One region of the Pararhizobium sp. DWP1-1-3 genome, then DNA from elsewhere that is predicted to be linked to it. Evidence: riboswitches for the same ligand, from Rfam matches in the RefSeq annotation. Region 1 holds a riboswitch; each other region holds the start of a gene.
What was found. A riboswitch is a leader RNA that binds a small molecule or an ion and turns the genes downstream of it on or off. The one in region 1 is predicted to bind cobalamin.

Region 1 (7,449 bases):
GAATCGCTTTAAGCCACGCAGGCAGCATTTTCGCGCCCTTGAAAGGTCCGTGCAAGCTGTTGAATTTTAATGAGCCGGGCAAGATTTTTGTGCAAATGCGCCCCTCTTTGGCGCAAAATTAGCACTGCTTCACACAAGAGTTGCAGAGCGTGTTTTATCGCAGACAAATTGTGTTCCGTATGCGCCTTCACATTGATTTTCATCCGGCACGAAAAAAAGTGAAAAAAACACGCAATTCATCTTTGGTTAATCTCTCACTAACCATCCGGTAACACTGTCAGGCTAATTGTTTTCCTGCGGCGGGGGATACTTGGCCGCCCGGCTGGATCAGGTTTTGCGTCCCGGCCGGAGCGATCTCCGGGTGTATGCCGGAGCGGCCATGTGTAGCTTTGGCAGACCGCACGGTTCCGCAAGGAACGGGTGCGGTTTTCGCGTTTCTGAGATATCGTTATCCGTGGCCAGGCACAAAAAAAACCGCGCCATTCAAACAAGGGCGCGGTTCGAAGTGTCAGTCTGGGAGAGGGGTTTCAGCCGACGCTGCGTGTGCGGATGAAGCCAAGCGGACCGAAAGGCGCGGACATGACCGTGTTGCGCACACGCGACTGGCTGTCGGGAACCTTCGAGTTCCAGGCGATCTGAACGAAATTTGGCTTGCTGAAGATGAACAACATCGGGGTTTGACCTTGGGTGTGGAGCGTCTTTCGCTCCGTGCTTTGATGGTGCTGATATAAGCCCGTTTTCGCCGAATACAACGAGTATTTTTGCCACGCGATGTCGCTTTTTGGACAGTTCGACATCCGTGCCGCACAAGCCTCGCAGCAGCTTGAAATATCGCGTGAAAAACCGGCATCAAACACGGCGGAAATGCGGCGGAATATGGCTTTTCTTGCGGTGGATGCAATGCTAGATCAGGCGCCATGACAAAGACGATCATGCTTCAGGGAACCGGCTCCGATGTCGGAAAAACGGTACTCGTGGCGGGGCTCTGCCGCATCGCTGCCAATCGCGGCCTGAAGGTCGCTCCGTTCAAGCCGCAGAACATGTCCAACAACGCGGCAGTCTCCGACGATGGCGGCGAGATCGGCCGGGCTCAATGGCTGCAATCGATGGCGGCACGCATCCCATCATCGGTGCATATGAACCCAGTTCTGCTGAAGCCACAGTCCGAGACCGGCAGCCAGATCATCGTCCAGGGCAAGGTGGCGGGGCAGGCGAGAGGGCGCGATTATCAGGCCTTGAAGCCGAAGCTGATGGGCGCCGTCATGGACAGTTTCGAGATCGTCCGGTCCGGCGTCGATCTGGTCGTCGTCGAAGGGGCGGGGTCACCGGCCGAAATCAACCTGCGTGCCGGCGATATCGCCAATATGGGCTTTGCCACGCGCGCCAATGTGCCCGTGGTCCTGATCGGTGACATCGATCGCGGCGGCGTTATCGCGTCGCTAGTTGGCACTCACACCATTTTGTCCGGCGAAGACCGCGCGATGATCAGCGGCTACATCATCAACAAGTTCCGTGGTGACGTGTCGCTGTTTGACGATGGGATCGCAGCGGTGAACGGCTTTACCGGCTGGCCTTGTCTCGGCGTCGTGCCCTGGCTGAAAAGTGCTGCCCGTCTGCCGGCCGAAGATTCCGTGGTTCTGGAAAAGCTGGCGCGAGGCACGGGCAGGGCGCTCAAGGTCGCCGTGCCGGTTCTGTCGCGCATCGCCAATTTCGACGATCTTGATCCTCTGGCTGCCGAACCCGAGGTCGATCTCGTTTTTGTTCGGGCCGGCGAGCGCATTCCCGCTGACGCCGGTCTGGTGGTGATCCCGGGATCGAAGGCGACGATCGCCGATCTCGCCGATTTTCGCGCGCAAGGATGGGACCATGATCTGCAGGCACATGTGCGGCGCGGCGGCCGTGTCATCGGTATCTGCGGCGGCTTTCAGATGCTCGGAGCGCGCGTCACCGATCCGCACGGCATCGAGGGCAATATCAGTGAGATCGAGGGACTTGGCTTGCTCGCAGTCGAAACGGAGATGGCGGCGGAAAAGACGGTGCGTAACAGCAGCGCCCGCTCGGCGATCTACGATGTTGCGCTGGAGGGTTACGAAATCCACCTCGGCCGTACAACGGGTCCCGATTGCGCCCGCCCGGCGGTGATTATCGACGGCCGGGCAGACGGGGCGGTGTCGGCCAACGGCATGGTCAGCGGTACCTATCTGCACGGCCTGTTTGCCAGCGACGCCTATCGTTCGGCACTGCTCAAAAGTTTCGGCATCGAAGGCGGCGGCGAAAACTACCGCATCTCGGTTGACCGTGCGCTCGACGATGTCGCAGCCGAGCTGGAAGCGGTGCTTGAGCCGCGATGGCTCGACAGCCTGATGTCCTGAGCGGGGCGAACCCTTCAGATTTCTCCGGATGCCTCGCGGCGTCTGCGGTCAAGCTCTTCGCTGTAACGGCGCAGCGTATGGCTTTCCGTCAACAGGCCGACGACGCGCCGTTCGATGAGATTGTTGACCACGGCCAGCCCATCGCTCTCCGTGGTGTCGAACAAGGCGGCTGCCTGCTTGGCGTTCATGTTCGGCTGCAGGAAATCGTTGGGAAGGCGGATGAAGCCGGAAAGGTCTTGCTTTTCCTCGCTGGCCTCGATGGGGCTGGCATAGACTTCCGGCACCTGGATGATGCCGGCATATTTTGCGCCATCGACGACGACGACCCGTTGTGTCGATCCAAGCGGAAAATCTCTCCGGAAATCCTCCAGCGTTGCCTGCGCATCGATCGTACGAACGTCGGTACGCATCAGGCGGCCGACGGTGAGGTTCCGGATCCAGCCAACATCATGAGCACTGCGGATGCTCTCACCGCGCAGGTGAAAGCGCCAGGTGGCGAACGAGTAGCCGAAGGTGGTGCGCACAACGAGCGAGGAGGTGATCACGGCTGCCAGAACAAGGACGGTGATGGGGAAGTCGCCGGTGATTTCCAGCGCCAGGAACGTCATCGTCAACGGTCCGCCGATGATGGCAACCGCAAGCGAACTCATGCCGACGACCGCATAGATGACCGGCGTCAGCGTTGCCTGGGCAAAGACGTAGGGCGCGGAAAAGGCAAACAGCTTGCCGAGCAGCGCGCCCATGAACAGCGACGCAAAGAACAGGCCGCCGCGAAAGCCGGAACCGATGGAGACCGCCGAGGCGAGGGATTTCATCAGGAACAGGCCGATCAGCATCGGGATTGCCGGCGAACTGGCGAGATTGAGATGCAGGGCACCGTGACCGGCCGAGAGCACCTGGGGCGACACCAGTGCCAAAAGGCCGACGACGATGCCGCCGAGCGCCGGGCGCGCGGGAGCGGGGATAAAACTGCGTCGGGCAAGCCCCTCGATGAGCGAGACGCCCTTCATCAAGAGGATGCCCATGGCAGCGCAGAAGCAGCCGAGCAGCAATGCCGGCAGATAGTCGGCCGGAACGACGGCGCCGAACTGGCCGACATCGATGGTGAAATCGCCCGCATACAGCCATCGGGCCACGAGATTGGCGATCAGGGCGGAAACGACCACCGGCGTCAGCGACACGATCGTATAGGTGCCGATGATCAGCTCGAAGGCATAGAAGGCACCGGTCAGCGGCGCATTGAACGCGGCGGCAATGGCGCCGGCAGCGCCGCAACCGACCAGGGTGCGCAGATCCGAGCGGCGAAGCTGCAGCGAGATGCCGAGCTTGGAGGCGATGCCGGACGCCAGCTGCGTGTAACCGGCCTCAAGCCCGACGGAGGCACCAAAGCCGTTGGAGATCAGGTTCTGTATCGCGACGACGATGCTGTCGGTGAGCGAGAGACGGCCGCCATGCAGGGCGTTGGCCTCGATCGGATCGACCATCGGCTTCTTGCGCCAGGATGCCAGAAGCATCATCACCAGGCCGAGAATGATCCCACCGGCCACCGGCGCGATCAATACGGAAATTTCGCCCTGCAGATTGCTGGAACTCAGCCTTTCGTCATCGGCAATGCCGAAGATCAGGCTGTGCAGGCGGCTCGATATGATGCTCATCGCGGTGACGGCAAGACCCGACGTTACACCGACGATCATGCCCGCGACGACCAGGCCGAGTTCGCTCCGCCGCGCAAAGGCCCGCATCCGCCCGAGATCGAAAAGCAGCGAGAGATAGCCGAGCCGCCGCAGGTTAAGTTTCGGAATCATCTTCAGCTTCATTGCCTGGCCATCCTGTCTCTGCGCCGTCGTGGGCATTTCCGCTTTTCTTCGAATTGCGAAAACCGCCTGTCTTTTTTTCTACGCAATTTCGGACGCAAAACCGCTGCGCACTTCCGCTGGAATTGCTCTAGAAGGCATGGTCTGGGAGATCAAGCTTAGTCTTGCCGAGGCCGCGCCAAACCATGGCGGCGAGAGAGTGCCGCAATTGACTTGATCCAGGCGAGCGCCTAATCATCGGTCATTGGATGGTTCCCGATATGCCGTTGCATGTTGGGAGTAAATGGGAATGCGACGGGCCGGACCCAGACCGGGCGTCCTTATCGCAGCCGACCCCGCGACTGTAGAACGGTCAGGGTTCGCCATCCGGGAAAGCCGATGTTTCCGGACTGTCCGCATTCGCGGCAGCGGTAAGGATCGGCCCAACCGGAAAAGCCACTGGAGTAGCATCACGATCTGCCGGGGCCGGACGCCTCTAAATCTACGAATCGTCCGCCTCTTCGTGATATCAGTCGATTGCGGTGACGCAATCTGGCGCAAAAACTCCGGGAAGGCGAGGCGGGCCCGTTCGTCCCTTTTGGGGCGTGGCGCCGTGAGCCAGGAGACCTGCCATCCTCAAGGGCCCCGTCTTCGATAGGGCTCGCCCAATCCAGGGAGAGATACTCCCGATGCCAGCACGGAGGTTGTCATGGCTTTATTATCCCGTTCCCGGAACGGCCTGTTTCGCGTTGCCGCGAATGCCGCTTTGCGTGACCCAAGGGTTCCTGTCCTTTCCGGCGCGCGCTGAGGCCAGGATCTTTTCATGACATCGATACTGTCAGGCAGCGTGCTGGTTCTGGGCGGCGCCCGTTCCGGCAAATCCGCTTTCGCCGAAAAACTCGTGACGGCGTCGGGTCTGCGCATCCATTACGTCGCGACCGGAAGGGCCTGGGACGGCGATATGCAGGCAAGAATTAGTGAGCATCGCGATCGCCGCGGCGCCGATTGGCAGACCCATGAGGAACCACTCGACCTTGCCGGCTGCCTGAAGGCGATCGATGCGCCTGATCGCATCGTTCTAATCGATTGCCTGACGCTCTGGGTCACCAATCTGATGATGGAACATCGGGATATCGCGGCGGAATTTGAACGGCTTGCGGCCTATGTGCCGCAGGCCAAGGCCAAGCTGGTCTTCGTTTCGAACGAAGTCGGGCTGGGCATCGTGCCGGAGAACCGGATGGCGCGCGATTTTCGCGACCATGCCGGCCGGCTGCACCAGATCATTGCGGAGATATCCGCAGACGTCTATTTTATCGCGGCTGGATTGCCGCTGAAAATGAAGGGTTGATCCATGACTATTGAAAAGGCCGCCCACGGCAAGATCCCGGCGACCGTCATCACCGGCTTTCTCGGTGCCGGCAAGACGACGATGATCCGTAACATCCTGCAAAATGCCGGCGGCCGGCGCATCGCGCTGATCATCAACGAATTCGGCGATCTCGGCGTCGATGGCGACGTCTTGAAGGGCTGCGGCGCCGAAGCCTGCAGCGAGGACGATATCATCGAGCTGACCAATGGCTGCATCTGCTGCACCGTCGCCGACGATTTCATCCCGACGATGACGAAGCTGCTCGAGCGCGAAAACCGCCCCGACCATATCATCATCGAAACGTCCGGTCTGGCGCTGCCACAGCCGCTGATCGCCGCCTTCAACTGGCCGGATATCCGCACGCAGGTGACCGTCGATGGCGTCATCACCGTCGTAGACAGTGCCGCCGTCGCTGCCGGACGCTTTGCCGACGATCATGACAAGGTCGATGCGCTGCGCGTCAACGACGACAATCTCGATCACGAAAGCCCGATCGAGGAACTGTTCGAAGACCAGCTGACCGCTGCCGACCTGATCATTCTCAACAAAACCGACCTGCTCGATTCGACCGGCCTTGCCTTTGTCCGCAACGAGGTCTCTTCGCGCACCAGCCGCAAGCCGACGATGATCGAGGCGAAGAACGGCGAGGTTTCCGCCGCCGTCCTGCTCGGCCTCGGCGTCGGCACCGAAAGCGACATCGCCAACCGCAGGTCCCATCACGAGATGGAGCACGAGGCCGGTGAAGAGCACAGCCATGACGAATTCGACAGCTTCGTCGTCGAACTGGGTTCGATTGCGGATCCGGCCGCTTTCATCGAAAAGCTGAAGCCGATCATTGCCGAGCATGACGTGCTGCGCCTGAAGGGGTTTGCGGACATTCCCGGCAAGCCGATGCGTCTGCTGATCCAGGGCGTCGGCGCCCGCATCGACCAGTATTTCGACCGCCCCTGGGCTGCCGGCGAAGTGCGCCGCACGCGCCTGGTCGTCATCGGCCTGCACGACATGGATGAAGCCGCCGTGCGTGCCGCGATCGCTGCGGCGGTTTGAGGGCGCTTTGACCGGGCGAGACCATAACCCCTCCCCAACCCCTCCCCACAAGGGGGAGGGGCTTGGACTGCGTTTGCCGCGCCTTTCGTGGCTGTTTGAGCCGTTCGGAGTACGCTTCTTGGATGAGGTTACCGGGTTTGGCATAAGGGTTCGGCAGATAAGCCCCGCCCCCTTGTGGGGAGGGGTTGGGGAGGGGACTTTGCCCAGTCTCAAGGAGGTAACATGCATCTCCTCCTAGCCCAGAAAGGCACGATTACCGACGGCGAGGAGGCGATCGATCTCGGCCAGTCGCCGGCCGATATCCTGTTCCTGTCGGCAGCCGATACCGAGCTTTCGTCGATTGCTGGCGCGCATCGCACGCGTGGAGGAAAGTCGAGCCTGCGGGTGGCAAGCCTTCTGACGCTCAAGCACCCGATGTCGGTCGATACCTATGTCGACCGCACCGCCCGGCATGCCAGGCTGATCATCGTTCGCCCGCTCGGCGGCGCCAGCTATTTCCACTATGTGCTGGAGGCGCTGCATGCAGCCGCCGTCACCCATAAATTCCAGATTGCCGTGCTGCCGGGCTGCGACAAGCCCGATCCGGGGCTGGAGCCTTTTTCGACCGTTTCCGCTGAAGACCGCAACCGCATGTGGGCCTATTTCACCGAAGGCGGCGCCGACAATATGGCGCGGCTGCTGCGCTATGCCGAGGCGCTGATCGACGGCGCGGAAAAACCGGAATCGGCAGCACCGCTGATGAAGGCGGGGATCTGGTGGCCGGGGCAGGGTGTGATCGGGGTCGAGGCTTGGAAAAAGGCTGTTGGGTTTAGTGCTTTCGGCGAGATACCCCCCTCTGTCAGCTCTGCTGACATCTCCCCCTCAAGGG
Region 2 (7,449 bases), 340 kb from region 1:
TTGTGAACATAAGGTCATCCAATCACTGCTAAGGATCGTATGAAACTAAAATGTAACACAAATAGTAGGTGAGGCGACCGTTCCGGATGCGGGCGACTTCAACAATCGGTGATTTGTACCGGCTGTCATTTTTAGTGAACTTTCGATCGACTGGAGTAAGCCTGCAATGCTTCTGAAAAACGATACCGACACGGTTATTATCGACCGGTTGCAGAAAGCGGCGTTCGGATATTTTCTGGAGTTCGTCAATCCCGAAAACGGCTTGATTGCAGATACCTCGTTGCCGGATGCTCCCTCGAGTATTGCTGCGACCGGCTTTGGCCTTTCCGCCTATCCCACCGGCGTTGAGAGAGGCTGGATGAGCAGGCAGGATGCTGCTGCCAGGACGCTGGTCACCTTGCGATTCTTTGCGCAAAGCCCGCAAAGCCGCAACAAGGATGCGACCGGCTACAAGGGGCTCTACTACCACTTTCTCGACATGAAGACCGGTCTGCGGACATGGCGCAGCGAGCTTTCGCTGATCGACAGCGCGCTTCTGATCGCCGGCATGATCACCGCGGCTGCCTATTTCAATCAGGACAATGAGGTCGAGACGGAGATCCGGTCTCACGTCGATATGCTCTATGCCCGGGCGAACTGGGCGTGGGCACTCGACGGCAAGGGCGCCTTGTGGCTCGGATGGAAGCCCCGGACGGGCTTTATGCCCTATCACTGGGAATCCTACAGCGAAGCGATCATTCTCTATACGCTGGCTCTGGCCTCGCCATCCTATCCGATCGGCAAGGAAAGCTATGATGCCTTTGCCGGGAAATTCGATTGGATGACGGTCAAGGGCAAGCCGTTCCTCTACGCCGGGCCGCTGTTCATTCATCTGTTTTCACATGCATGGATCGATTTCCGGGGCATCCGCGATGGGGCTGTCGCGGCGCATGATACGGATTATTTTGAAAACACGCGTCGTGCCATTGCCGTTCAGCGCGATTATGCGATCGCCAATCCCGGCAATTTTACCGGCTATGGTGCCGACACTTGGGGGCTGACATCCTGTGACGGCCCGCAGCGTCCGCGCCGTTTGCAGGATGGACGGCGCCAGCAATTTGCAGGCTACGCTGCGCGCGGTGCGCCGCTCGGGCCGGACGATGGCACGCTTGCACCCTGGGCACCGCTGGCATGCCTGCCGTTCGAACCGCAGGCGGCGATGTCGGCGACAAGGCATATCCTTTCGAGCTATCCCGACGTCGTTGACGAGGGCCGTTTTATCGGCAGTTTCAATCCCAGCGTTCCCGGCAAGACGGCTGAAGGGTGGATCAACAACCGTTGCGTCGGTCTTGACCACGGGCTGTTGGTGATGATGATCGAGAACTATCGCACAGGCCTTTACTGGAACATGCTGCGCGAAACACCGGTTATCCGGCGCGGCCTCAGACGGGCAGGCTTTTCTGGCGGATGGCTTTAAGGTAAACGGGCTGCCATGCGATGACGGGCGGCCCCTTTGGACGAAAATCGAAAATCAAGCAGTTTTTGCGAGGGCGATCGAGGGCAGGCAGAGGCCGCCACCGCCTGGCAGGCGGAGCATTTTCCGCAGGTTGCCGTATCGCTGGGGGTAAAAGGCGGCGATTTTCTGCCGGTCACCGAGGCATGGCGCCGTGATGGCGATATGGTCGCCGGCCTGCTGGACTATCAGAACCGTTTTGCCACCGGCATGGATGACCGCGTCAGGGCCGCCCATCTCATTTCCTTCTACAGCCATCATCTCAGCATCGCGGCTGCAGCGGTCTATCTGGGGACGATGCTCGTTCCGGACCTCAGCCCGGATGGCCTGGCGTTCCGTTTCGAGCCCGTCGTTCCGCACGATCGCATTTCCCCCATGGAAATGCGTCCATCCGATATCAGCCGTCTTCATTTTCGCTTGGAGCGTTTTGTGCGTGGCGACGACCGGGCATTACTGTTTCACGATCTATTTGTCGCAAGCGTCCTTCCGGTGATCGACGCGCTGCACGCACGCACTGGCCTCTCTCCTGTCGCGCAATGGCGGCTGGCGGCCGATGGCATTGCGGGCGCTTTCCTAGAGGTTGGTACAGCCTTGGGCGACGAGGAGCGCGCCATGGCTGAGGCACTTGCCATCATCAATAGAACGGGATCGCCGCTTTTCTCTAATGCCGTGCGCTATCAGCGAATTGAGGCTGTTTGCGATGGCGTTGCGGTCGAGCGCGTGTTCCGCCTGCGAAGCGGCTGCTGTCTCTACTATCGAACAGAGGGCGGGGATTTCTGCGATGTTTGCGTTCTTCTCGATACGAAGACGCAAAGAGACCGCCTGCACGCCCATATCGAGCGTACCGGCGGCCTCTGATTGCCGTTGCCGCGCAAGCAATGCCTGCGCGGCAACGATTTAGGCTCAGGCCGATTTCAGAAGCTTGTCGTTCAGGTAGCCGGAGATCACGCCGAGCACGATCCAGAATGCCAGTGTCGTTGCCAAGGCGGCGACCGCGAATTCCGCTCCGAGAACGGCCGGAACCGGGCTCGAAATATCAGACGGCTGCGGCGCACCATAGGCATGCGGTGCGGCGATCAGGACGAGCCCGATGATCTTTGCAAGGATTTCATCGCGCAGGACGATGAGATAGACCCCGGCGACAGCGAGAACGATGGTTGCGATCCACCAGATCTGCCGGTCATGCAGATCGGCGGCCGGAAAGCCCGGCAACTCCGGCGGCAGGCCGATGGCGGGCAGAAGATGAACCGTCAACCAGCCGCACGCGCCCCACACTGCGCCGTTGCGCAGGGTGATCGGATAGTTGAAGGCGAGACTGGCACCCGCGAGCAACAGGCCGAAGCCGGCGCCGGCCACCAGATTGGCAAGAAGCGTGCCGGAGAACCGGCTCATGCCGAACATGATGCCGCCCTCGTCTTCATGTTCGCCCTCATGGGCGTAGGCCGGCGTGACCGGCGACAGTGCCGACAGCATTTCGCCGATCACCGAAGAGTGGTTGAGCGACGAATGCTGCTGCTGGCCTTCTGTCGCCGCCGGCGGTTCGGCAGCGGGTTCCTTGACCTCATATTCCTCAGCATGAAGGATGAGCGGGACCACCCGCAATTCCTGCGCCGCCGTCATGAAGACGCCAGCGATCAATCCAGCCACCAATGCGGCCAGCAGTGTTTTGACAATCATTTGATACCCCCAAATTCAAGCGGAGCCGATCTCTCGTCAGTGCTCAACGCTTGTCGTGTTTCAATTCCTCAAGGCAAAAACCGCCCGATGCCAGAGCATGGGCGCAGCCCGCGGCCGCGCGATTTCCAAAAGGAAATCCGCCATCCGCTTCACCGATAGAATGTGGAAAGCCCTCAAGCCTTCCACGGCTCACATCAATGGCACGGGAAGCCGTAGGAATGGCGGACGTCGTGGGCGGTATCATGCAGCACGGCCGAATTGGCAAGGCCGGCGCCGAAAACCAGGAAGCCGCCGATCAACAGGGCGAGAATAGCCGTGGTAATGCGGTCGTTGAGCGAAAGCGGAACGCTTGAAACTGTAGTCGTAGCCATGACAACCTCCGTGATGGCGCGTGGGAAATATCCCACCAATTGGGCACCATGCCCCTCATCAACCGGCAGGTTTCCTGGCTCGCGGCGTCAGGCGCTTTCGCGCCAAGGAGCTTGTCTCACCTTCCCGGGGCAGGGGCCAAGGGCCCGTCGCCGCAGTGGTTTCTACCGGCTGCACATACCGGCATGACAAACTCTGACCGCTCTACAGTCGCGGGGTCGGCCGTGATAAAGATGCCCAGAATGGGTCCATCCGTCACGTTCCCATTTACTCCCCGAAAGCACCTCGCCGCCAGGGAACCAATTGATCCAACGATGATTATGCCGTCGCCCCGGTCATGTCAATTCAGCGCTGCGACCTACAATGACGCATTGTCTGTCTTGATTTTTTAGTACAATATCTAAATCTGATATGTAATGGATTGCCGAATACTCCCTGGTTGCAACTGGTTGCCTCGCGGTAACACTCCGTGGTTGTTTTTTTACGGAAAATACTCTTCTCAAATGATGGAACAATAGTTCTTTAGGAACCTTGGCATAGGGTAAACCGCGCTGATACGCGAAGAATCCTCCACAGAGAAAACCATGAACGCGGCGAGGTCCGAACAGGAATTCCAGAATATTCTTCGCCGCTTGGGAATTGCGCTTGACGCTTCTCAGATCGGTGTGTGGGAGCACGACACCCAGAAAGACGAAGTCGTCTGGGATCTGCAGATGCACCGGCTCTACGCGACTGGCAAGACCAAAAAGCGGGTCAAGGCGGAAGTCTGGATGAACGCGATCCATCCTGAGGATTTTGCTCAAGCCCAAGCCGACTTCGATCGGGCGATTTTGACCAAGGACGTTTATTGTTCGGAATACCGGATCATTCTGGCAGATGGCGAAACACGCTACCTGCGTTCGCGTGCCTATTGTTTTGAGGAAGACGGCCATATCACCTTCATCGGAGCCGAATGGGATGTCACAGCTGACGTGCTGCTCAATCGCGAACTGCGGCGGCAGAAGGCGATCGCCGAGGCGCGCGCTGTCGCGCTGGAAGCAACCACGGAGCGGATCGAATATGCAGCCGAGCACGATTACCTAACGGGACTTCCCAATCGCCGGTTCTTCGACCGGCGATTGGCGGAACTCGCCGGCGAGACCGGCCCCGAAAAGCTGGCGATCCTGCATATCGGCCTCGACCGGTTCAAGCAGATCAACGACACCGCTGGCCACGCAGCCGGAGACGACGTTTTGAAATCCTGCGCCCGGCAGATCGAAGCCGGCGTGCCGAAGAACTCGTTCATCGCGCGTGTCAGCGGCGACGAATTTGCGGTTCTGATCGCAAACTTTACCTCGCTGGATGATCTCAAACACCGCGCTGAGCAGCTGGCGCAGCAATTGAAGCAGTCTGTCTGGCATAATGATGAGGTCTTGCGGACCGGCGCCTCGATGGGGGTCGCGGCGGCGAGCGGCCGCAATATCGCCAGCCTGCTGGCGGAATCCGACATCGCGCTGCAACGGGCCAAAAAACTCGGACGGGGCAGGGTAGAAGTGTACTCGGCGCACTTGAAGGCGCAGCTCAACAACGAGCAGCGCGTCGGCCGGCAATTGGCGCATGGACTGGAGAAAGGGGAGTTCATTCCCTACTATCAGGCTCAGGTCAATGCGCGGACCCGGCGCATTGTCGGAATGGAGGTCCTGGCACGCTGGCGCCATTCAAAGCGCGGAATGATTTTGCCGGGCGAATTCATCAAGGTTGCGAGCAGTCTCGGCCGGCTAGATGACCTCGACGCTGCCATCCTGAGGGCGGCGCTCAAGGATCGGCAGGCCTGGATGCGGCAGGGTGTGCAGGTTCCGCGTATCGCGGTGAACGTTTCGGCCGCCCGTCTGTCGGATCCGCTTTTGATGGATCAATTAAAACATCTGGATATTCAGCCGGATATGCTGTCATTCGAATTGCTGGAAACCATTTTTCTGGACGATAGCGAGGATGAGGTGTTTTCCAATGTGGCCGGTTTGAAGGCCATGGGCATCGACATCGAGATCGATGATTTCGGCTCCGGCCACGCGTCGATCATCGGGCTGGTGAAGCTGAAACCGCGAAGAATGAAAATCGACCGGCAACTGGTGATGCCGACCACGACATCCCGCGAACAGACGCGTTTATTGCGTTCCATCATCGACATCGCCAAAGCGCTGCACATCGAAGTCATCGCCGAGGGCGTCGAGACGCTGGAGCACGCCAAACTTTTGACGCGCCTTGGATGCGATATCCTGCAAGGCTATGCGATCGCCTATCCCGTTCCGGCGGACGATATGCTGGCTCGGTTGATGCAGGACCAGGAACAGAGCCTCGTTGCGCAGTCCTGACGGCGTAAAACGTTTCCTGCTTCCTATTGTATCAACAGGTCCTGCATGGCGCCGATGATGCGGCGGTGCTGGTGCGCGTGGCGTGTTCGGATGCTGGTAGCGGCATAGACGGCCTGTTGAATATGGGGAGCGTCTGTGATCGGAAAGGCGGCGCCTTCGCGTTCGAGCCGCAAGGCAGTGCTACGGGTGACATAGGCAGCGCCGCCCAGCGTTTTAAGCAGACCGGTAATGGCGATATTCTGTCCAGAGGCCAGGGGAGCCGAGGACAGCTGCGGCAGGGCCAGACGATGTGCCCGGTCGAATGCCGGTGAATAGACGGCCTGGATGTATTTTTCGGGCAGTAACTCACTGACCGTCCGCGCCGTCGTGCCGACCAGCGTATAGGTCATGTCACCGATCCGCTCATAGTGAAGATCCGGCAGATAGTGTGGCGTATAGAGGATGGCGAGATCGAGATCGCCGGCCGCCAGATCACGGTTCATCTGATTGGAGTAATCGGTTTCCATATAGATTGAGGTCGTCGGCAGTTCGGTGCGGACGGCCGATAGCCATTGTCCGGCAAAGGCTTCGGCCAGATCATGCTGGATACCCAGCCGCATCGAGCGCTCGTAGGTGCCGGCGTTTTCCACCGCCCGCGTCGCCTCATGCCATTGGTGCTGTAGCGCCTTGGCATGATCGAGAAACCGCAGGCCGGATGCTGTCGGCACCGTGCCGCCCTTGTTGCGGATGAAGAGCTTGCGGTCGAACTGCGCTTCCAGCGCCTTGACGCGATGGGAAACCGTGGATTGCGTGATGTTCAACCGGTCCGCCGTGCGGTTGAAGCTGCGGGTTTCCATCAGGTCGAGGAAGGTTTCGATGAGGTCGATCTGCATGGATGTGTCCCGTGCGTTGTGGTTCAGACCCCTCCCCAACCCTCCCCACAAGGGGGAGGGAGTTTACCGAGAATGCCGTCCGCTCTTTGCAACGTCCGCTTTTTGCAAGAAGTACAGAAGGCGAGACGGAGCACTGTCGCTCCCTCCCCCTTGTGGGGAGGGTTGGGGAGGGGTTTTTCTTCATCCCCCAATCTAATCGAATTCTTCGATCAATAAAGCGAATTCTGGCTGCTTGATGCCATCGTGCTTCGTTGCGAAAACTGATCCCAAACAAGGGAACATACATGTCGAATTTGCCGTCTTATGCGCGCGTCGTGATCATCGGGGGAGGTGCTGTCGGGGCATCCTGTCTCTACCATCTGGCCAAGGCCGGATGGACGGACTGCGTGCTTCTGGAAAAGAACGAATTGACGGCCGGATCGACCTGGCATGCGGCCGGCAATGTGCCGACATTCTCGTCGTCCTGGTCGATCATGAACATGCAGCGCTATTCGGCGTCGCTCTACCGCGAACTCGGCGATCTCGTCGATTATCCGATGAACTACCATGTCACAGGCTCGATACGGCTTGGCCATTCCAAGGAGCGGCTGCAGGAATTCAAGCGCGTCGTCGGCATGGGCCGTTATCAGGGCATGGACCTCGACATCCTGTCGCCTGATCAGATCAAGTCGAAATATCCCTTTCTCGA
Region 3 (7,449 bases), on a different contig from region 1:
TGCGCAGGAATTTTCCATCCTGGTTGCAGATGCAATTGTGGCTGAGGCGCACGGCAAAGGCGACGAGATCGTCTTCGAGATTGTCCGGCTTCTCGGGAAAGGTTGAGAGAGTGGTGAACAGCATGGCGTTTGCCCGGTCCATCACGTCCTCGACCACGGCGGTGAACAGGTTCTCTTTTTCGCGATAGTGGTTGTAGACGGTCTGACGCGAGACGCAGGCTTCGGCGGCGATCTCGTCGATGCTGGCGCCGGTAAAGCCTTGACGGCAAAAGACTTGGGCGGCGGCTTCCAGAATGGACTTGCGCTTGGCACATTGCCCGCGCTGGCTATGCACGGACATTTTCGGCACTGTGTCATGATTGGTTTTCATCGGCCGAAGATAATGCCTCTTGACGTTTTAGACAATGGTGTCTAATTTTACAGCTCTGTCCAATAATATTGACACGGCTTGCCAAGCAGGCGTCCTCCCAAGCACCGCGCGCCCTTGGCAACGATCACGGTGAACTCCTGAGAGCAACGCGGCGCCAGACCGACCCGGTTTTGTGCGGCCGTTTTCTGAAAGATGCCCCCCATGACGTCCTCCTTCTTCCGGACTGCCCTCATCCTCGGCCTGTTGTCGGCCATCGGCCCGTTTGCCATAGACATGTACCTGCCGGCGCTGCCCTCGATCGGGCAGGACCTTGGCGCCGAGAACCATATCGTGCAGCTGAGCCTGCTCGCCTTCTTCGTCTCCTTTGCGGTGGCGCAGCTGGTCTACGGTCCCCTGTCCGATATGTGGGGCCGCAAGGCGCCGCTCTATATCGGTATCGGCATCTTTGCGCTCGCCAGCATCGGCTGCGCATTGGCAAGCGATATCGAAACGCTGATCGCCTTCCGCTTCCTGCAGGGGATCGGCGGAGCTGCCGGCATGGTCATCCCGCGCGCCATCGTTCGCGACATGCATACCGGCGTGCAGGCCGCCCGGCTGATGTCGCTGTTGATGCTGGTGTTCAGCATCTCGCCGATCCTGGCGCCGCTGACCGGCAGTGCCGTCATCGAGTTCTACGGCTGGCGCGGCGTGTTCTGGGCGGTGATGATCGCCGCCTTCATCGGCCTCATCCTGCTGGCGACGCAATTGCAGGAAACCCGCCTGAGGGAGCACCGTGCCGGGAGTGGCCTGCGCAGCGCCATGGCTGCCTACGGCCTGCTGCTCAGGGACAAGAATTTTCTGACGCTGACCTTCATCGGCGGCCTCGGCATTTCCAGCTTCCTCGTCTATCTCGCCAACTCGCCCTTCGTGCTGATCGACTATTACGGCCTGTCGCCGACGCAATACAGCTTTGCCTTCTCGATCAATGCCGTGTCGTTCTTCGCGGTATCGCAGGCGACCGGCTGGTTCGGCGAACGGTTTGGGCTCGTCCGGGTCATGCGCATCGCCGTTGCAGCCTTCGCGCTGACCATGGCGGCGATGGCCATCGTCATGAGCCTCGGCTTCAACCAGCTGCCGGTGATGGCCGCGTTCCTGTTCGTCGGTTACGGCTTTCTCGGTCTGGTCATTCCGACCAGTGCGGTATTGGCGCTGGAAGACCACGGCGAAATCGCCGGCACGGCATCGTCGCTGATGGGAACGCTGCATTTCGTCACCGCCGCCGTCGCCATGGTGATCGCCTCGGTGTTCTTCGACGGCACGGCCGTTCCGATGGCCACGGGCATCGCGCTCTGCGCCGTCGGCGCGCTGCTGCTCACCCAGGCCACCATCGGCCGCCGCCGTGCAGCTGCCGCTGCCGAGTGATAGGTGGTTCGTCGTCCCGGCCGGTCCAGACGGGCGCCCGGCGGCCCACGCGCGTGGCTCATTACTGATACCGGGGCCACTGTCCCGGGCGGCTGCCCCACTATCCACAGCCGATTGCCGTGGCGGGCATTAACTCCCCATTATCCACAAAGCTGCAAAAAATATGCACCGCAAGGCATGTTTCCGATGTCTACACATTGACGTTATTTTCCTGTCGTATACTATATCTAGTGTTAAAGGTTCCTCCAAATCGCAAGGTAGGGAGGCTAAGAGGGAATGCGGTGCGCTTGGCCATAAAGGCAGGCAAAACCGGAGCTGCCCCCGCAACTGTAAGCGGCGAGCGTCTGTTTCATTTCAGGTCACTGAAGCATCAGGCTTCGGGAAGACGGAATGGACGCCACGACCCGCAAGCCAGGAGACCTGCATTGAACAAAACGTCCACGGGCGGGGTGCCCGGAAGGTCGCGTGATGTGCAGCGGAATGATTCCGCTTTGGATTGCGTTCTTCCGATGCCCGCCAAAAAGGCTTCGGGGTGAAGGCATGTCAGTCAATCGAATTCGCAGACCAAGATATGCGGGATCGGCGGCGCAGGCCTAACCTCCCGCAAGTATCGCAATACAAGACCCCACGATCGGATCCGCGTGCAGCGGCTCGGAGCCTTTCGTGTGCCAGCAATATCACAGACCACGAGGACCATCATGAACATTACCGTCTACAGCAAGCCTTTCTGCGTCCAGTGCACCGCGACCTATCGCGCGCTCGATCGCGAAGGCATCGACTATCAGGTCGTCGACATTTCCAAGGACGAGGACGCCTTCGCGAAGGTGATCGGCCTCGGATACCAGCAGGTTCCGGTGGTGATTGCGGGCCAGGACCATTGGGCTGGATTCCGTCCGGACAAGATCAACGCGCTGTCCTGAGCGCGGCCTGAGTGCGGGTGGACAAGCGATGGGCCTGATCGTCTACTATTCCAGCCTGTCGGAAAATACCCATCGCTTCGTCGCCAAGCTCGGTTTGAAATCGGCCCGTATTCCCGTCAGCAGTGGCGCGGAAACGCCCGATGTGCGCGAACCCTTCGTCCTCATCCTGCCGACCTATTGCGGCGATGACGGCAAGGGGGCTGTTCCCAAGCAGGTGATCCGCTTTCTCAACAACGCGGACAACCGATCCCTCATCCGGGGCGTGATCGCCGCCGGCAACAGCAATTTCGGCGAGACGTTCGGTCTCGCGGGCAATGTCATCTCGGATAAATGCCGGGTGCCGTACCTCTACAGGTTCGAGCTTCTGGGCACGGACGAGGACGTCGCCAATGTCATCAATGGATTGGAACGATTTTGGACGTCTCAACGCTCGAACGCCCTTTGAAGGTCACTGAACAGGCGATTGACTATCACGCGCTGAACGCGATGCTGAACCTCTATGACGACGAGGGCAGGATCCAGCTGGACAAGGACAGGCTGGCGGCGAAGCAGTATTTCCTCCAGCACGTCAACCAGAACACCGTGTTCTTCCATAATCTGCGGGAGAAGCTCGATTATCTGGTGACCGAGGGCTATTACGAGCGCGAGGTTCTCGACCAGTATTCGTTCAACTTCGTGCGCGACCTCTACGATCACGCCTATGCCAAGAAATTCCGTTTCCCGACCTTCCTCGGCGCCTTCAAGTATTACACCAGCTACACGCTGAAGACCTTCGACGGAAAACGCTATCTCGAGCGCTACGAAGACCGCATCTGCATGGTGGCGCTGGCGCTGGCGCAGGGCAACGAGGCGACGGCCCGCGACATGGTCGACGAGATCATTTCCGGCCGCTTCCAGCCTGCAACGCCAACCTTCCTCAATGCCGGCAAGAAGCAGCGCGGCGAGCTCGTTTCCTGCTTTCTGCTGCGCGTCGAAGACAATATGGAATCGATCGCGCGCGGCATCAATTCAGCGCTGCAACTGTCCAAGCGCGGCGGCGGCGTTGCCCTGTCGCTGACCAATATCCGCGAGGCCGGTGCGCCGATCAAGCAGATCGAAAACCAGTCGTCCGGTATCATTCCGGTGATGAAGCTGCTGGAAGACAGTTTTTCCTATGCCAACCAGCTTGGCGCCCGCCAGGGGGCAGGGGCCGTCTATCTCAACGCCCATCACCCCGATATCATGCGCTTTCTCGATACCAAGCGCGAAAATGCCGACGAGAAGATCCGCATCAAGACGCTGTCGCTCGGCGTCGTCGTGCCCGATATCACCTTCGAGCTGGCGAAGAACAACGAGGACATGTATCTGTTTTCACCCTACGACGTGGAGCGCGTCTACGGTGTGCCGTTCACCGAAATCTCGGTCACGGAAAAGTACCGCGAGATGGCGGACGATGCCCGCATTTCCAAGAAGAAGATCAAGGCGCGCGAATTCTTCCAGGTTCTGGCTGAAATCCAGTTCGAGAGCGGCTATCCCTACATCATGTTCGAAGACACGGTGAACCGGGCCAATCCGATCGCCGGCCGCATCACCATGAGCAATCTCTGCTCGGAAATTCTGCAGGTGAGCGAGGCCAGCGAATATAATGACGACCTATCCTACGAGCATATGGGCAAGGACATTTCCTGCAATCTCGGCTCGCTGAACATTGCCGCCGCGATGGACAGCTCCGATTTCGGCAAGACCATCGAGACGTCGATCCGGGCGCTGACCGCCGTTTCCGACATGAGCCATATCTCCTCGGTGCCGTCGATCGAGAAAGGCAATGACGACAGCCACGCCATCGGCCTCGGCCAGATGAACCTGCACGGCTATCTCGCCCGCGAGCGCATCCACTACGGCTCGGACGAAGGCGTCGATTTCACCAATATCTATTTCTACACGGTGACCTACCATGCCATCCGGGCATCGAACCGGATCGCCGTCGAGCGCGGGTCGAGCTTCAAGGGTTTTGAGAACTCGAAATACGCTTCCGGCGACTATTTCGACAAATACACCGAGAAGGAATGGGTGCCGGCGACCGGGCGTGTCGCCGAACTGTTCGAGACCGCCGGCATCCACATCCCGACGCAGGAAGACTGGCTGGCCCTGAAGTCGGATGTCATGGCGAGCGGCCTCTATAACCAGAACCTCCAGGCCGTGCCGCCGACGGGATCGATCTCCTATATCAACCACTCGACCTCCTCGATCCATCCGATCGTCTCGAAGATCGAGATCCGCAAGGAGGGCAAGATCGGACGCGTCTACTATCCGGCGCCGTTCATGACCAACGACAATCTCGACTATTACCAGGACGCCTATGAGATCGGCCCTGATAAGATCATCGATACCTATGCGGCGGCAACGCAGCATGTCGATCAGGGCCTTTCACTGACCCTGTTCTTCCGCGATACGGCAACGACGCGCGATATCAACAAGGCGCAGATCTATGCCTGGAAAAAGGGCATCAAGACGATCTACTACATCCGCCTTCGCCAGATGGCGTTGTCCGGCACCGAGGTGCAGGGCTGCGTGTCGTGCAGTTTGTGATTTGAGGCCCTGCCGTTTCAGTCACGCTCGAGCCCGGAGCCCCCCTCATCCGACTGCCGGCGCCTTCTCCCCGATGGGGAGAAGAGACGAGCGGCTAGCGCGAGGGGTTCTCCTCTCCCCGTGCGGAGAGGGCAGGGTGAGGGGGCCAGGCGCCCTGTAAGATTTATTGAGGAAAGACATGCCCATGAACATCGCCATCAAGCCAGTTTCGCGCGTGCGCGCCATCAACTGGAACCGCATCGAGGACGACAAGGACCTGGAAGTCTGGAACCGGCTGACCGGGAATTTCTGGCTGCCGGAAAAGGTGCCGCTCTCCAACGACATTCCATCCTGGGCGACGCTGCGGCCGGAAGAGCAGCAGTTGACGATCCGCGTCTTCACCGGACTGACCCTGCTGGATACGATCCAGACCAGCATCGGCGCGCCAAAGCTGATGGAAGATGCGATCACCCAGCATGAGGAGGCCGTCTATTCCAACATCTCCTTCATGGAAGCGGTGCATGCCCGCTCCTATTCCTCGATCTTCTCGACGCTCTGCTCGACGCCGGATGTCGACGACGCCTATCGCTGGTCGGAGGAAAACGAGCACCTGCAGCGCAAGTCGGCTCTCATCCTCGAACACTATCGCAATCCCGATCCGCTGAAGCGCAAGGTCGCCAGTGTCTTTCTCGAGAGCTTCCTGTTTTATTCCGGTTTCTACCTGCCGATGTTCTGGTCGAGCCGGGCAAAATTGACCAATACCGCCGACATGATCCGCCTGATCATCCGCGACGAGGCGGTGCACGGCTACTACATCGGCTACAAGTTCCAGAAAGGACTGGAGCGGCTGAGCGCGCAAAAACAGCAGGAGATCAAGGACTTTGCCTATGAACTCCTGTTCGAGCTTTATGACAATGAGGCCAAATATACCGAAACGCTTTATGACGGCGTCGGGCTGACCGAGGACGTGAAGAAATTCCTGCACTACAACGCCAACAAGGCGCTGATGAACCTCGGCTATGAGGCACTGTTTCCGCCGGAGGCCTGCAAGGTCAATCCCGCGATCCTCTCGGCGCTATCGCCGAACGCCGACGAGAACCATGACTTCTTCTCCGGTTCCGGCTCATCCTACGTCATCGGCAAGGCCGTCGCGACCGAGGACGACGACTGGGATTTTTAAAGGGATTTTCCCTTCACCTTTTCGGCTGCCGCCCTCGGCGCAGCCGATCCATCTCCGGCACTCGATGCCCCGCCGATGCAATTGTAACCGTAACGTACTCCCCACCGATCTGAAAAAGGCGATACATAATCCGGGCTGATCGTTGAGGCATGCCTTAACGCAGCAGGTAAAACGCACAGGATATGTATCCGCCGGCCAAACCAGGTACCAGATCGATGCCGACAGACACGGCGCAGAGGGGTTTGTGGAAGCTCATGCTGAAGTTGCCCGCCCTGCGCGGCCAGCTTCAGCTTCTCAGTGTGCGGAATGCAGGCCTGCTCACTCTTTGCGACGCTTTTCACGATGCCAGCTCTACGCTCGATTCCTTGAGGAAGGATCTCAACGTCGATCGTGCGATCATCCGCGAATACGAGACGCTGTGCAGCGAAATAGAAGGCGAAGTGATCGAGATCTGTCTGACCGAGCAGACCAAGCCGCGCCGATAAGCCGCCATATCTATTTGTTTGGCATGGATTTTCTGGCCTGCTCCAAAGTGAGGCACTTCCACGCCGAATTATCACTTTTCAAACAGTCAACGGAATTTTTAGCGTTTACGGCCGAGATTCTTCAGCAAAGAGCGTTTGACTGCTGTGCCGATTCGGTGTGCTAATGTGACCTCGAGTTGAAAGCTTGGGGGCAGGTATGAGCAGCGAGCGTCAAATCGAACGATCACTCTGCGAACATATCGATCAGACCGAGGCGCAGGCCGAGATTGACCGGCTGCTGGCGGATACTCGCTTTCAGTCTCCCGAACGCAACAAAAATTTTCTCCGCTTCATCGCTTCCGAATACTTCGAGGGCAGGGCGGAGGCGATCAAGGCGTATGCGATCGCGGTCGATGTGTTCGGCCGTCCGGCAAATTTCGATCCCTCGGTTGACCCGATCGTGCGCATCGAAGCGACGCGGCTGCGTGCCGCACTGACGCAATACTACGATGCACACGGAAGCGACACCGGTATTCGCGTTGATCTCCCTCGCGGCCGGTATGTTCC
Region 4 (7,449 bases), 130 kb from region 1:
GGGCACATCCGGCGCCTTCAGGACAACCCCGTCAGTGCCGCGCAGGCGCACCCGGTCGAGCAACTGGACGATCTCCTGCGGGCGCATGGTTTCGGCGAAATGAAAGCGGGACCGGAAGATCGTCGGCAGAAATGTCAGGCTTTCGCTTTCGAACGCATCCCGGACGGCGTCGGTAAAGCGGTCGGGCGCCTCCATGATGACGTCGATGCCGAATTTGCGGCCCTGGATCTCGACGCCGGGCTGCTGTTTTTCCAACTCGCGAATTGCGGCGCGCACGCGCAGTTCGGTCTGTTTGCGCACACCGGGGCGAGCGTTGAGGACACGATCGACCGTGGCGACACTGAGGCCGGCCTGAAAGGCGATGTCCTTGACCCGAAATTCGTGCGCCATCGCCGTTCCGTTCTGATGGTTTTTTGAGGTGTTTCTGCTCTATATCAGCTTCCCCCTCGGCGTATAGTGCGGTCAACGACAGACATCCGGCGGGAGGAAATGGGGATGAAAACCGACAATAGTGTGGAGCAGCGTGCGGATCGGATATGGCTGACGGAAGCCGCCTGCGATCTTGAGGATTTCCGCGCCGAGGTGGAGCGCACGACATCGCTTGCCGACTATCCGCATGCCGCAGCGATCGAGAAAAACGTTTTGATCTATGACAGCGCCAGCGTGCTGAAGGCGGCAGCTTCACACGAGGGGCGCCGGGCGGTACTGGCCGAGATCTGCGAGGCCTTTGCGACAGGGCCCGGCGTCGTCGTGCTGAAGCGGGCTTTCGAGGATACGGCCGTCATCGATATCGCGAGCGGCATTTTCGACGATATCATCAACGAGCAGCACCAGACCAGCACGGGCGGTGGCGATCATTTTGCCAAGCCGGGCGCCAATGACCGAATCTGGAATTCGCTGGAAAAGCACTGCCTGCGCGACCCTGAAAATTTTGCCGCCTACTATGGCAACGCCCTGATCGCTTTGGTCAGCGAAGCCTGGCTCGGGCCGAGCTACCAGATGACGGCGCAGGTCAACCGGGTCAATCCGGGCGGGGCGGCGCAATCGGCACACCGGGACTATCATCTCGGCTTCTTGACCTCGTCCGTCATCGAGCAGTTTCCGGCACATGTTCATCGGCTGTCGCCGGTCCTGACGCTGCAGGGGGCGGTGGCGCATTGCGACATGCCGCTGGAAAGCGGGCCGACTTTGTTCCTGCCCTACAGCCAGACCTATGTTCCCGGCTATCTGGCGCTGAAACGCCAGGAGTTTCGCGATTATTTCGATCGCCACCATGTGCAGTTGCGGCTGTCGAAGGGCGATCTGGTGTTCTTCAATCCGGCGCTGTTCCATGCGGCGGGAACCAATCGTTCCGAAGGGATCAAGCGGGTGGCAAACCTGTTGCAGGTTTCCTCCGCTTTCGGGCGGGCGATGGAGACTGTCAACCGGCAGCGCATGAGCGCCGTGCTCTATCCCGCCTTGAAGGCGATGCTGGCGGATGGGCGCTTGTCTGGCAGCGAAGCCGCTTGCGCCATCGCATCCTGTGCCGAGGGCTATTCGTTCCCGACCAATCTCGACCGGGATCCACCGTTGGGCGGGCTTGCCCCCAAGACGCAGGCGCAGTTGATGCACGAAGCTCTGTCCGGCGGCTGGGAGGAAAGTGCATTCGTAGCGGCGCTTGCCGCGCAATCGGAGAAGAAGCTCAGCTAACGGACCGATGTCTTGCAATTTGAACTCCTGCCCGAATGCCGGGCGGGAGTTTTTTGGCATCGGCGATATCGAAATGGAGGAAAGACAATGAGCACTGACTATGGCCGTCTGGACGGCAAGATCGCAATCGTTACCGGTGGAACGCAAGGCCTGGGAGCGGCGATCGCGACGCTGTTTGCCGAGCGCGGCGCGGCCGGCATCGTCATCTGCGGCCGCAATGCCACCAAAGGCGAGGCCAAGGCGGCCGAGATCGGCAAGGCGACCGGAACCCGGGTCGTCTATGTGCAGGCCGATCTGGAAAAGGTCGAGGATGCGCGCAAGGTGGTTGCCGCCTGCGACAGGGAATTTGGCCGGGTCGATGCGCTGGTCAACGCGGCCGCGATTACCGATCGTGGCACGATCCTCGATACCAGCCCGGAACTGTTCGACCGGATGTTTGCCATCAATGTGCGCGCGCCGTTCTTTCTGATGCAGGAAACGATCAACGTCATGCGCCGGGAAAAAATCGAGGGGACCATCGTCAATATCGGGTCGATGTCGGCCATGGCCGGGCAGCCTTTCATCTCTGCCTATTGCGCGTCCAAGGGCGCGCTGGAAACGCTGACCAAGAACACGGCCTACGCGGTGCTGCGCAACCGGATCCGCGTCAATGGCCTGAACATCGGCTGGATGGCATCCGAAGGTGAGGACCGCATTCAGCGCGAATTCCACGGATCACCTGCCGACTGGCTGGAAAAGGCTGCGGTCAGCCAACCCTTCGGCCGCTTGGTCGATCCTGCGGAAGTGGCGCGCGCCTGCGCCTATCTGTCGTCGGCGGAATCCGGCCTGATGACCGGTTCGATGATTTGCTTCGACCAGTCGATCTGGGGTGCTTATGACGGATCGCCGCATCCGGTCGCGGCGATCTGACAAGAACCGGCGTGCCGCCTTGCAAACGGCGGCCCGCTATGGCCATATCGTTTCGTTCAGGTGCCTGCGCAAGCAGGAGAATCGGGAATCCGGTGAAAATCCGGGACGTGCCCAGCGCTGTAACGGGGACGGCTTTGCTTTTACGAATCTCTGAATCATTTCAGAGTTCTGCCACTGGATCTTCAATCGATCCGGGAAGGCGGCAAAACCGGATGATCCGCAGTCAGAAGACCGGCCTGACGAGATGGACCAGCCCCGCGCGGACGGCGGGAGGTTTCGCATTGTTGGGGATCAAACGATGCAAACTGAACCACAAGACCGCCTTGTGAGGGCGGACGCATTTTCATCGGACGAGCGCGCCGCCGTCTACCGCGCCATCGAAACCCGCCGCGACGTGCGCGACCAGTTCCTGCCGGCGCCCTTGCCGGACGCGCTCATCGGGCGGTTGCTCGCTGCCGCACACAGCGCGCCGTCGGTCGGCTTCATGCAGCCATGGAATTTCATCGTCGTCCGGGACGAGGACCGGCGCGCTCGTGTTTTCGAAGCCTTCCAGCGGGCCAACGAAGAGGCGGCGCTGATGTTCGAGGGCGAGGTGCGGGACAAATACCGGTCGTTGAAGCTTGAAGGGATCCGCAAGGCGCCCGTCAGCATCTGCGTCACCTGTGATCCGACCCGGGCAGGCAAGGTCGTTCTCGGCCGGACGCACAATCGGCGCATGGATGCCTTTTCCACCGTCTGCGCGGTGCAGAATCTCTGGCTTGCTGCACGGGCCGAAGGCGTCGGCGTCGGCTGGGTCAGCATTTTTCACGAACGCGACATCAAGGACGTGCTCGACATCCCCGGTCATGTCGACATCATCGCCTGGCTCTGCCTTGGTTATGTCGACACGCTCTATGCCGAGCCGGAACTGGCCGTCAAAGGCTGGCGCCAGCGCTTGCCGCTCAAGGATTTGGTGTTTTCCGATTGCTGGGGTGCGCGACCAGTCGATTGATCAGTTGGTCTGCTGTAGTTCCTGATATCCGGGGCCGGTTGGATGCCTGAGGTCGATCGAGGTTTCCTGCGAAGGCAGGAAGCTCGGGCCGACAACGCGAACCTTGTTGTCCTGCGGATTGTAAGGCCGGTCGGCAACGGGGGTCTTCACCTCGACCGGGTCGGCCTTCTTGCGGGTGCGAACCTCGATAACGCCTTTGCCGTCGTCCGGCGTGCTCTGTGGTATCGCCGTGCGTCCGGCGGGAGCGCAGCCGCACTGACCGGGCTGGCTGAAATCGCGGGTCTTGTAGGCGAAAGCCGACGGCAGGTCGGCATAGGGTTCGCCGGTGGCGGCGGAGACCATCTGGTTTGTCTCTTCGGTCGCCAAGGCATGATAGTAGAGCGCCGTCTCCGCTCCCGGACACCGCCGCTGGCAGGTTTCGGCATCGCGCTGGAAATCGGCCGGGGACGAGTTCGACGAGATCGGGAAGAACGCGCCGTCGCAGGTACGCACGCACATGGTGCGCAGGCTGCCCGGATAGTCCGCGCTTGGACCAAAGCCGTCATCCGGCGTGGCGAAGTCGGCGTTGCTGCCGCGCATGTCCGGCTCGTCTTCACTGATCGGCGGCAGATCGTTCAGGATGTTGCGGTGGGTTTCCGGTTCTTCGACGGCGGCACTGAGGACTTCATCCTCCTCCTCGGCGCAGCGATTGGCGGCAAGCGCTGCGTGGATGCGCCGCCGGGTGATGTCGCTGGCGCCCCCTTCCAGAAGATTCTGCCGACGGGCTTTCAGCGTTTCGAGATCCATCTCCATCTGAGAGATTTCGGCGTCGAGGCTGTAGCAGGCGTCTTCGTTCGGGCCACCGACAATGATGACGCTGCCGGAACTGCATCCCAGCCGTCTCAGATCGCTGCGCGCCTGCCGCAGATCCAGGTTCTGGCGGGAGATCGCGCTGGTGTAGTCGCGCAGATTGGCATTGGAGGCGACGATCTTCGGCAGGCTGGCAAGGCGGGCATTCAGCCGTTCGCACACAGCCGAGGCATCGGCCGTGGTCGTCATGACCAGAAGAAGCGGAGCGATCAGCGCCGCAAAGGATTTCGAACGGAAGGTCACGTGTTCCTCTCGCCTGAGCATACCGGCACGTGCCGGGTACGAAGGAACATCCTGCGCACTCTGACTTTGCCCTTATCATAACGTCATTCGACGGTGCTGCAACGGTTGCTGCATGGCAGCGTTAACGGCAGGCGGGAGTTTAATGCGAGGCGAGGCGGGAGAGCCACAATCGGCGGCTCTCCCGGGGCAAGGCAATTATGCCGCCCGGGCGGTTTCCAGGGACATTGGCCTTTCCAGCACCGATCCGCCGATTTCCGCGACGCTTTTCATCCGTTCCAGAAGGTCGGGCGTAACCTCCCAGGCAACGGCCACGGCGTAGACGGAACCGATCCGCTGCGGTTCGCCGATACGCTCGCCGGGGCAGCCCATCCGCCTGAACATGCGCTCCAGGAAGACATCGGTGACCGTGACGATGTGGCTGAGACCGGACGACAGCCCGAGTTCGCCAACGCCGCACATCAGTTCCGCCGCCGCAATCGTCACCTGATTGGAGCCGCGATCCTGCGAGATGGTCGGATCGATGCAGAAACGGCTGGATTCCCAGACGGACGCGCTGCGCACCTGCGGATTGTCACCAAGCAGGATCGGGAACGTGTCATCCAGCATGTTGGGTCCAAGCGTCGGCAGCAGCCGCAGCGCACCGCGCAGGCGGCCCGTCTGCTCCGAATAGGAGAGCACGTAGAGCGGATTGGCATCATCATAGTGATCGATCTCCCAGTCGCCGCGAAGCGAGACATCCCATTTCAACAAATCGTGAAAGACACGCTTGCGCAGCCGGAACATGGCGTCGAGATCGCGCGGATGCTGCTTGCCGGTGTTGCGATTGAAAATCCTGATCATTGTTTTGCTCCTGTGTTCGTATGCGAGGAGCAAATGCTGTCAGGGATCGCCGGCCGGCATAACTGTCGGTAGTGACAGGTTTCCAATGCACGCGGACAAGTTTCTCCTGACGGGAGGTCCGCAAGGACATCCCGTCAGGAGAAACAGGGGAGGTGATATCGGGCTGGCGCGCGCAGCGCCGCGTGGGGAAATCAGAACGTCGGAATGAGATCGCGACGGACGGCCTGGGCAACAGCCTGGGTATTGGAAACGACGTTCAGCTTTCGGCGGGCATTGGTCATGAAGAAGCGGACGGTGCGTTCGGAAATGCCGAGGATCGTACCGATTTCCCAATAACTCTTGCCGGCAGCGGTCCAGCCGAGCACTTCTGTTTCACGATGGGTCAACATCTTGGCACCATGCTCCGAAAGCTCAATCCGGCTGTCGTTTTCCAGAACGGATGCGTGGAAAAGATTGGCCAGCAGTTGAAAGTCGCGCAAATGGTTGCGCCGGTAGGCCGGCCACTCTTCTGCTGGGACATCGGCATGGATCGCCAAAAAGGCCAGGCGGCGTGTGGGTGTCGGAAGTGGCAACGTCACGCCGTCGATGCCAAGCCCCAATCGCACGGCGGCGGAAAAGAGCGGTTCACTTTCCGGATGAAGTTGGCGGGCGGCCGCCCAGTCCACCGGCCTGATGCCGCCCATGGTAAGCCGAAGGATAGGGTCGATCCGCCGAAATCCTTCATCGAGATAGGTTCTGGCCGCGCAGGTACTGAAGGTATGATTTAGCCGGTGAATCGCGAAGCCTGACGCCAGAACATCGACATCTGCGTACAGTAGATTTGCAATACAGAAAGTGCTGCGCATCAAGGCGAAAAACCGTTTTGCTTCAACGAGTTTCTCGTTTTCCATAATGTCCAGCAGGTCAAAGAATGCCTGTTGGTCAGTCATGTTGCAAATACCCTGTTATTTAAGGGAATTTACCATGATAATGATTTCTAGACTTTGTCTAGTGCAATCTTTGGTTAATAGAAATTTCTTAAATTTTACAATTTAAGATTGTTTTTTTGAGCAAAATTACATTTCGATTGAGCCGGCTTTAGCCGGCTCAATCGCGTTTAAATCAAGCCGGGTAGGAGGCTTCCACCACGGCCAGCGCTGCCATATTGACCACGCCGCGCGAGGTTACCGACGGCGACAGGATATGCGCGGGCAGGGCCGTCCCGAGCAGGATCGGTCCGACATGCAGGCTGTCGGTCATCGTCTTGACGACGCCGAGCGTGATGTTGGCGGCGTCGAGATTGGGGAAGACCAAGAGGTTGGCCTCTCCGGCCAGCGTGCTGTTGGGCATGACGCGGCGGCGCAAGGTTTCCGAAATTGCGGAATCGCCGTGCATTTCACCGTCGGCTTCGAGATCGGGGGCGAGTTCGCGGACGATCTGCATCGCCTTGCGCATCTTGAAGGCGCTTTCCGAATCCCGCGAGCCGAAGTTGGAATGCGATACGAGAGCCGCGCGTGGCGTAATGCCGAAGCGGCGGATTTCCTGGGCGGCCATCACCGTCTTCTGGGCGATTTCTTCCGCCGTCGGATCGAAGGTCACGTAGGTGTCGGTGAGGAAGGTGGCGCCGCGCTGCGAGATCAGCAGGCTGAGTGCCGAGAAGTCGAGCACGCCCTCGCGTTTGCCGATGATCTGGGAAACGGCGCGGAGATGAGCGCTGTAGCGGCCTTCGACACCGCAGATCAGCGCATCTGCTTCGCCACGGCGCACGGCAAGCGCGCCGATGACGGTCTGGTTGGTACGCACGATGGTGCGGGCTGCTTCCGGAATGACGCCGAGGCGGCCGACCAGCGCAAAATAATCGTCGACATAGTCGCGGAAGCGTGGATCGCCTTCCGGATTGACCACCTCGAAATCGACGTCCGGGCGAATGCGCAGGCCGTAGCGTTTGA

Region 2: another riboswitch for cobalamin. It lies ahead of ACP7BS_RS01255 (CbtB domain-containing protein); the one in region 1 lies ahead of cobU (bifunctional adenosylcobinamide kinase/adenosylcobinamide-phosphate guanylyltransferase).
Region 3: another riboswitch for cobalamin. It lies ahead of nrdH (glutaredoxin-like protein NrdH); the one in region 1 lies ahead of cobU (bifunctional adenosylcobinamide kinase/adenosylcobinamide-phosphate guanylyltransferase).
Region 4: another riboswitch for cobalamin. It lies ahead of bluB (5,6-dimethylbenzimidazole synthase); the one in region 1 lies ahead of cobU (bifunctional adenosylcobinamide kinase/adenosylcobinamide-phosphate guanylyltransferase).

The regions. Positions count from the first base shown of each region.
Region 1 covers NZ_JAFCTR010000001.1:597,041-604,489, forward strand. The annotation lists gene ACP7BS_RS02980 (hypothetical protein) at 528-857, opposite strand; gene ACP7BS_RS02985 (cobyric acid synthase) at 918-2,372, shown strand; gene ACP7BS_RS02990 (chloride channel protein) at 2,387-4,177, opposite strand; cobalamin riboswitch at 4,419-4,814, shown strand; gene cobU (bifunctional adenosylcobinamide kinase/adenosylcobinamide-phosphate guanylyltransferase) at 4,989-5,513, shown strand; gene cobW (cobalamin biosynthesis protein CobW) at 5,517-6,581, shown strand; gene cobN (cobaltochelatase subunit CobN) at 6,804-7,449, shown strand, end outside.
Region 2 covers NZ_JAFCTR010000001.1:259,843-267,291, forward strand. The annotation lists gene ACP7BS_RS01235 (DUF1194 domain-containing protein) at 1-10, opposite strand, end outside; gene ACP7BS_RS01240 (glucoamylase family protein) at 167-1,456, shown strand; gene ACP7BS_RS01245 ((2Fe-2S)-binding protein) at 1,493-2,350, shown strand; gene ACP7BS_RS01250 (CbtA family protein) at 2,396-3,169, opposite strand; gene ACP7BS_RS01255 (CbtB domain-containing protein) at 3,364-3,540, opposite strand; cobalamin riboswitch at 3,588-3,857, opposite strand; gene ACP7BS_RS01260 (bifunctional diguanylate cyclase/phosphodiesterase) at 4,123-5,889, shown strand; gene ACP7BS_RS01265 (LysR family transcriptional regulator) at 5,913-6,761, opposite strand; gene ACP7BS_RS01270 (GcvT family protein) at 7,046-7,449, shown strand, end outside.
Region 3 covers NZ_JAFCTR010000008.1:5,483-12,931, reverse strand. The annotation lists gene ACP7BS_RS17060 (TetR/AcrR family transcriptional regulator) at 1-340, opposite strand, end outside; gene ACP7BS_RS17055 (multidrug effflux MFS transporter) at 572-1,771, shown strand; cobalamin riboswitch at 1,992-2,213, shown strand; gene nrdH (glutaredoxin-like protein NrdH) at 2,470-2,691, shown strand; gene nrdI (class Ib ribonucleoside-diphosphate reductase assembly flavoprotein NrdI) at 2,720-3,136, shown strand; gene nrdE (class 1b ribonucleoside-diphosphate reductase subunit alpha) at 3,106-5,259, shown strand; gene nrdF (class 1b ribonucleoside-diphosphate reductase subunit beta) at 5,444-6,418, shown strand; gene ACP7BS_RS17030 (hypothetical protein) at 6,634-6,903, shown strand; gene ACP7BS_RS17025 (hypothetical protein) at 7,100-7,449, shown strand, end outside.
Region 4 covers NZ_JAFCTR010000001.1:731,611-739,059, forward strand. The annotation lists gene ACP7BS_RS03600 (LacI family DNA-binding transcriptional regulator) at 1-390, opposite strand, end outside; gene ACP7BS_RS03605 (phytanoyl-CoA dioxygenase family protein) at 496-1,689, shown strand; gene ACP7BS_RS03610 (SDR family oxidoreductase) at 1,777-2,598, shown strand; cobalamin riboswitch at 2,639-2,852, shown strand; gene bluB (5,6-dimethylbenzimidazole synthase) at 2,897-3,589, shown strand; gene ACP7BS_RS03620 (DUF2865 domain-containing protein) at 3,590-4,702, opposite strand; gene ACP7BS_RS03625 (acyl-homoserine-lactone synthase) at 4,877-5,521, opposite strand; gene ACP7BS_RS03630 (helix-turn-helix transcriptional regulator) at 5,713-6,450, opposite strand; gene ACP7BS_RS03635 (NADP-dependent malic enzyme) at 6,623-7,449, opposite strand, start outside.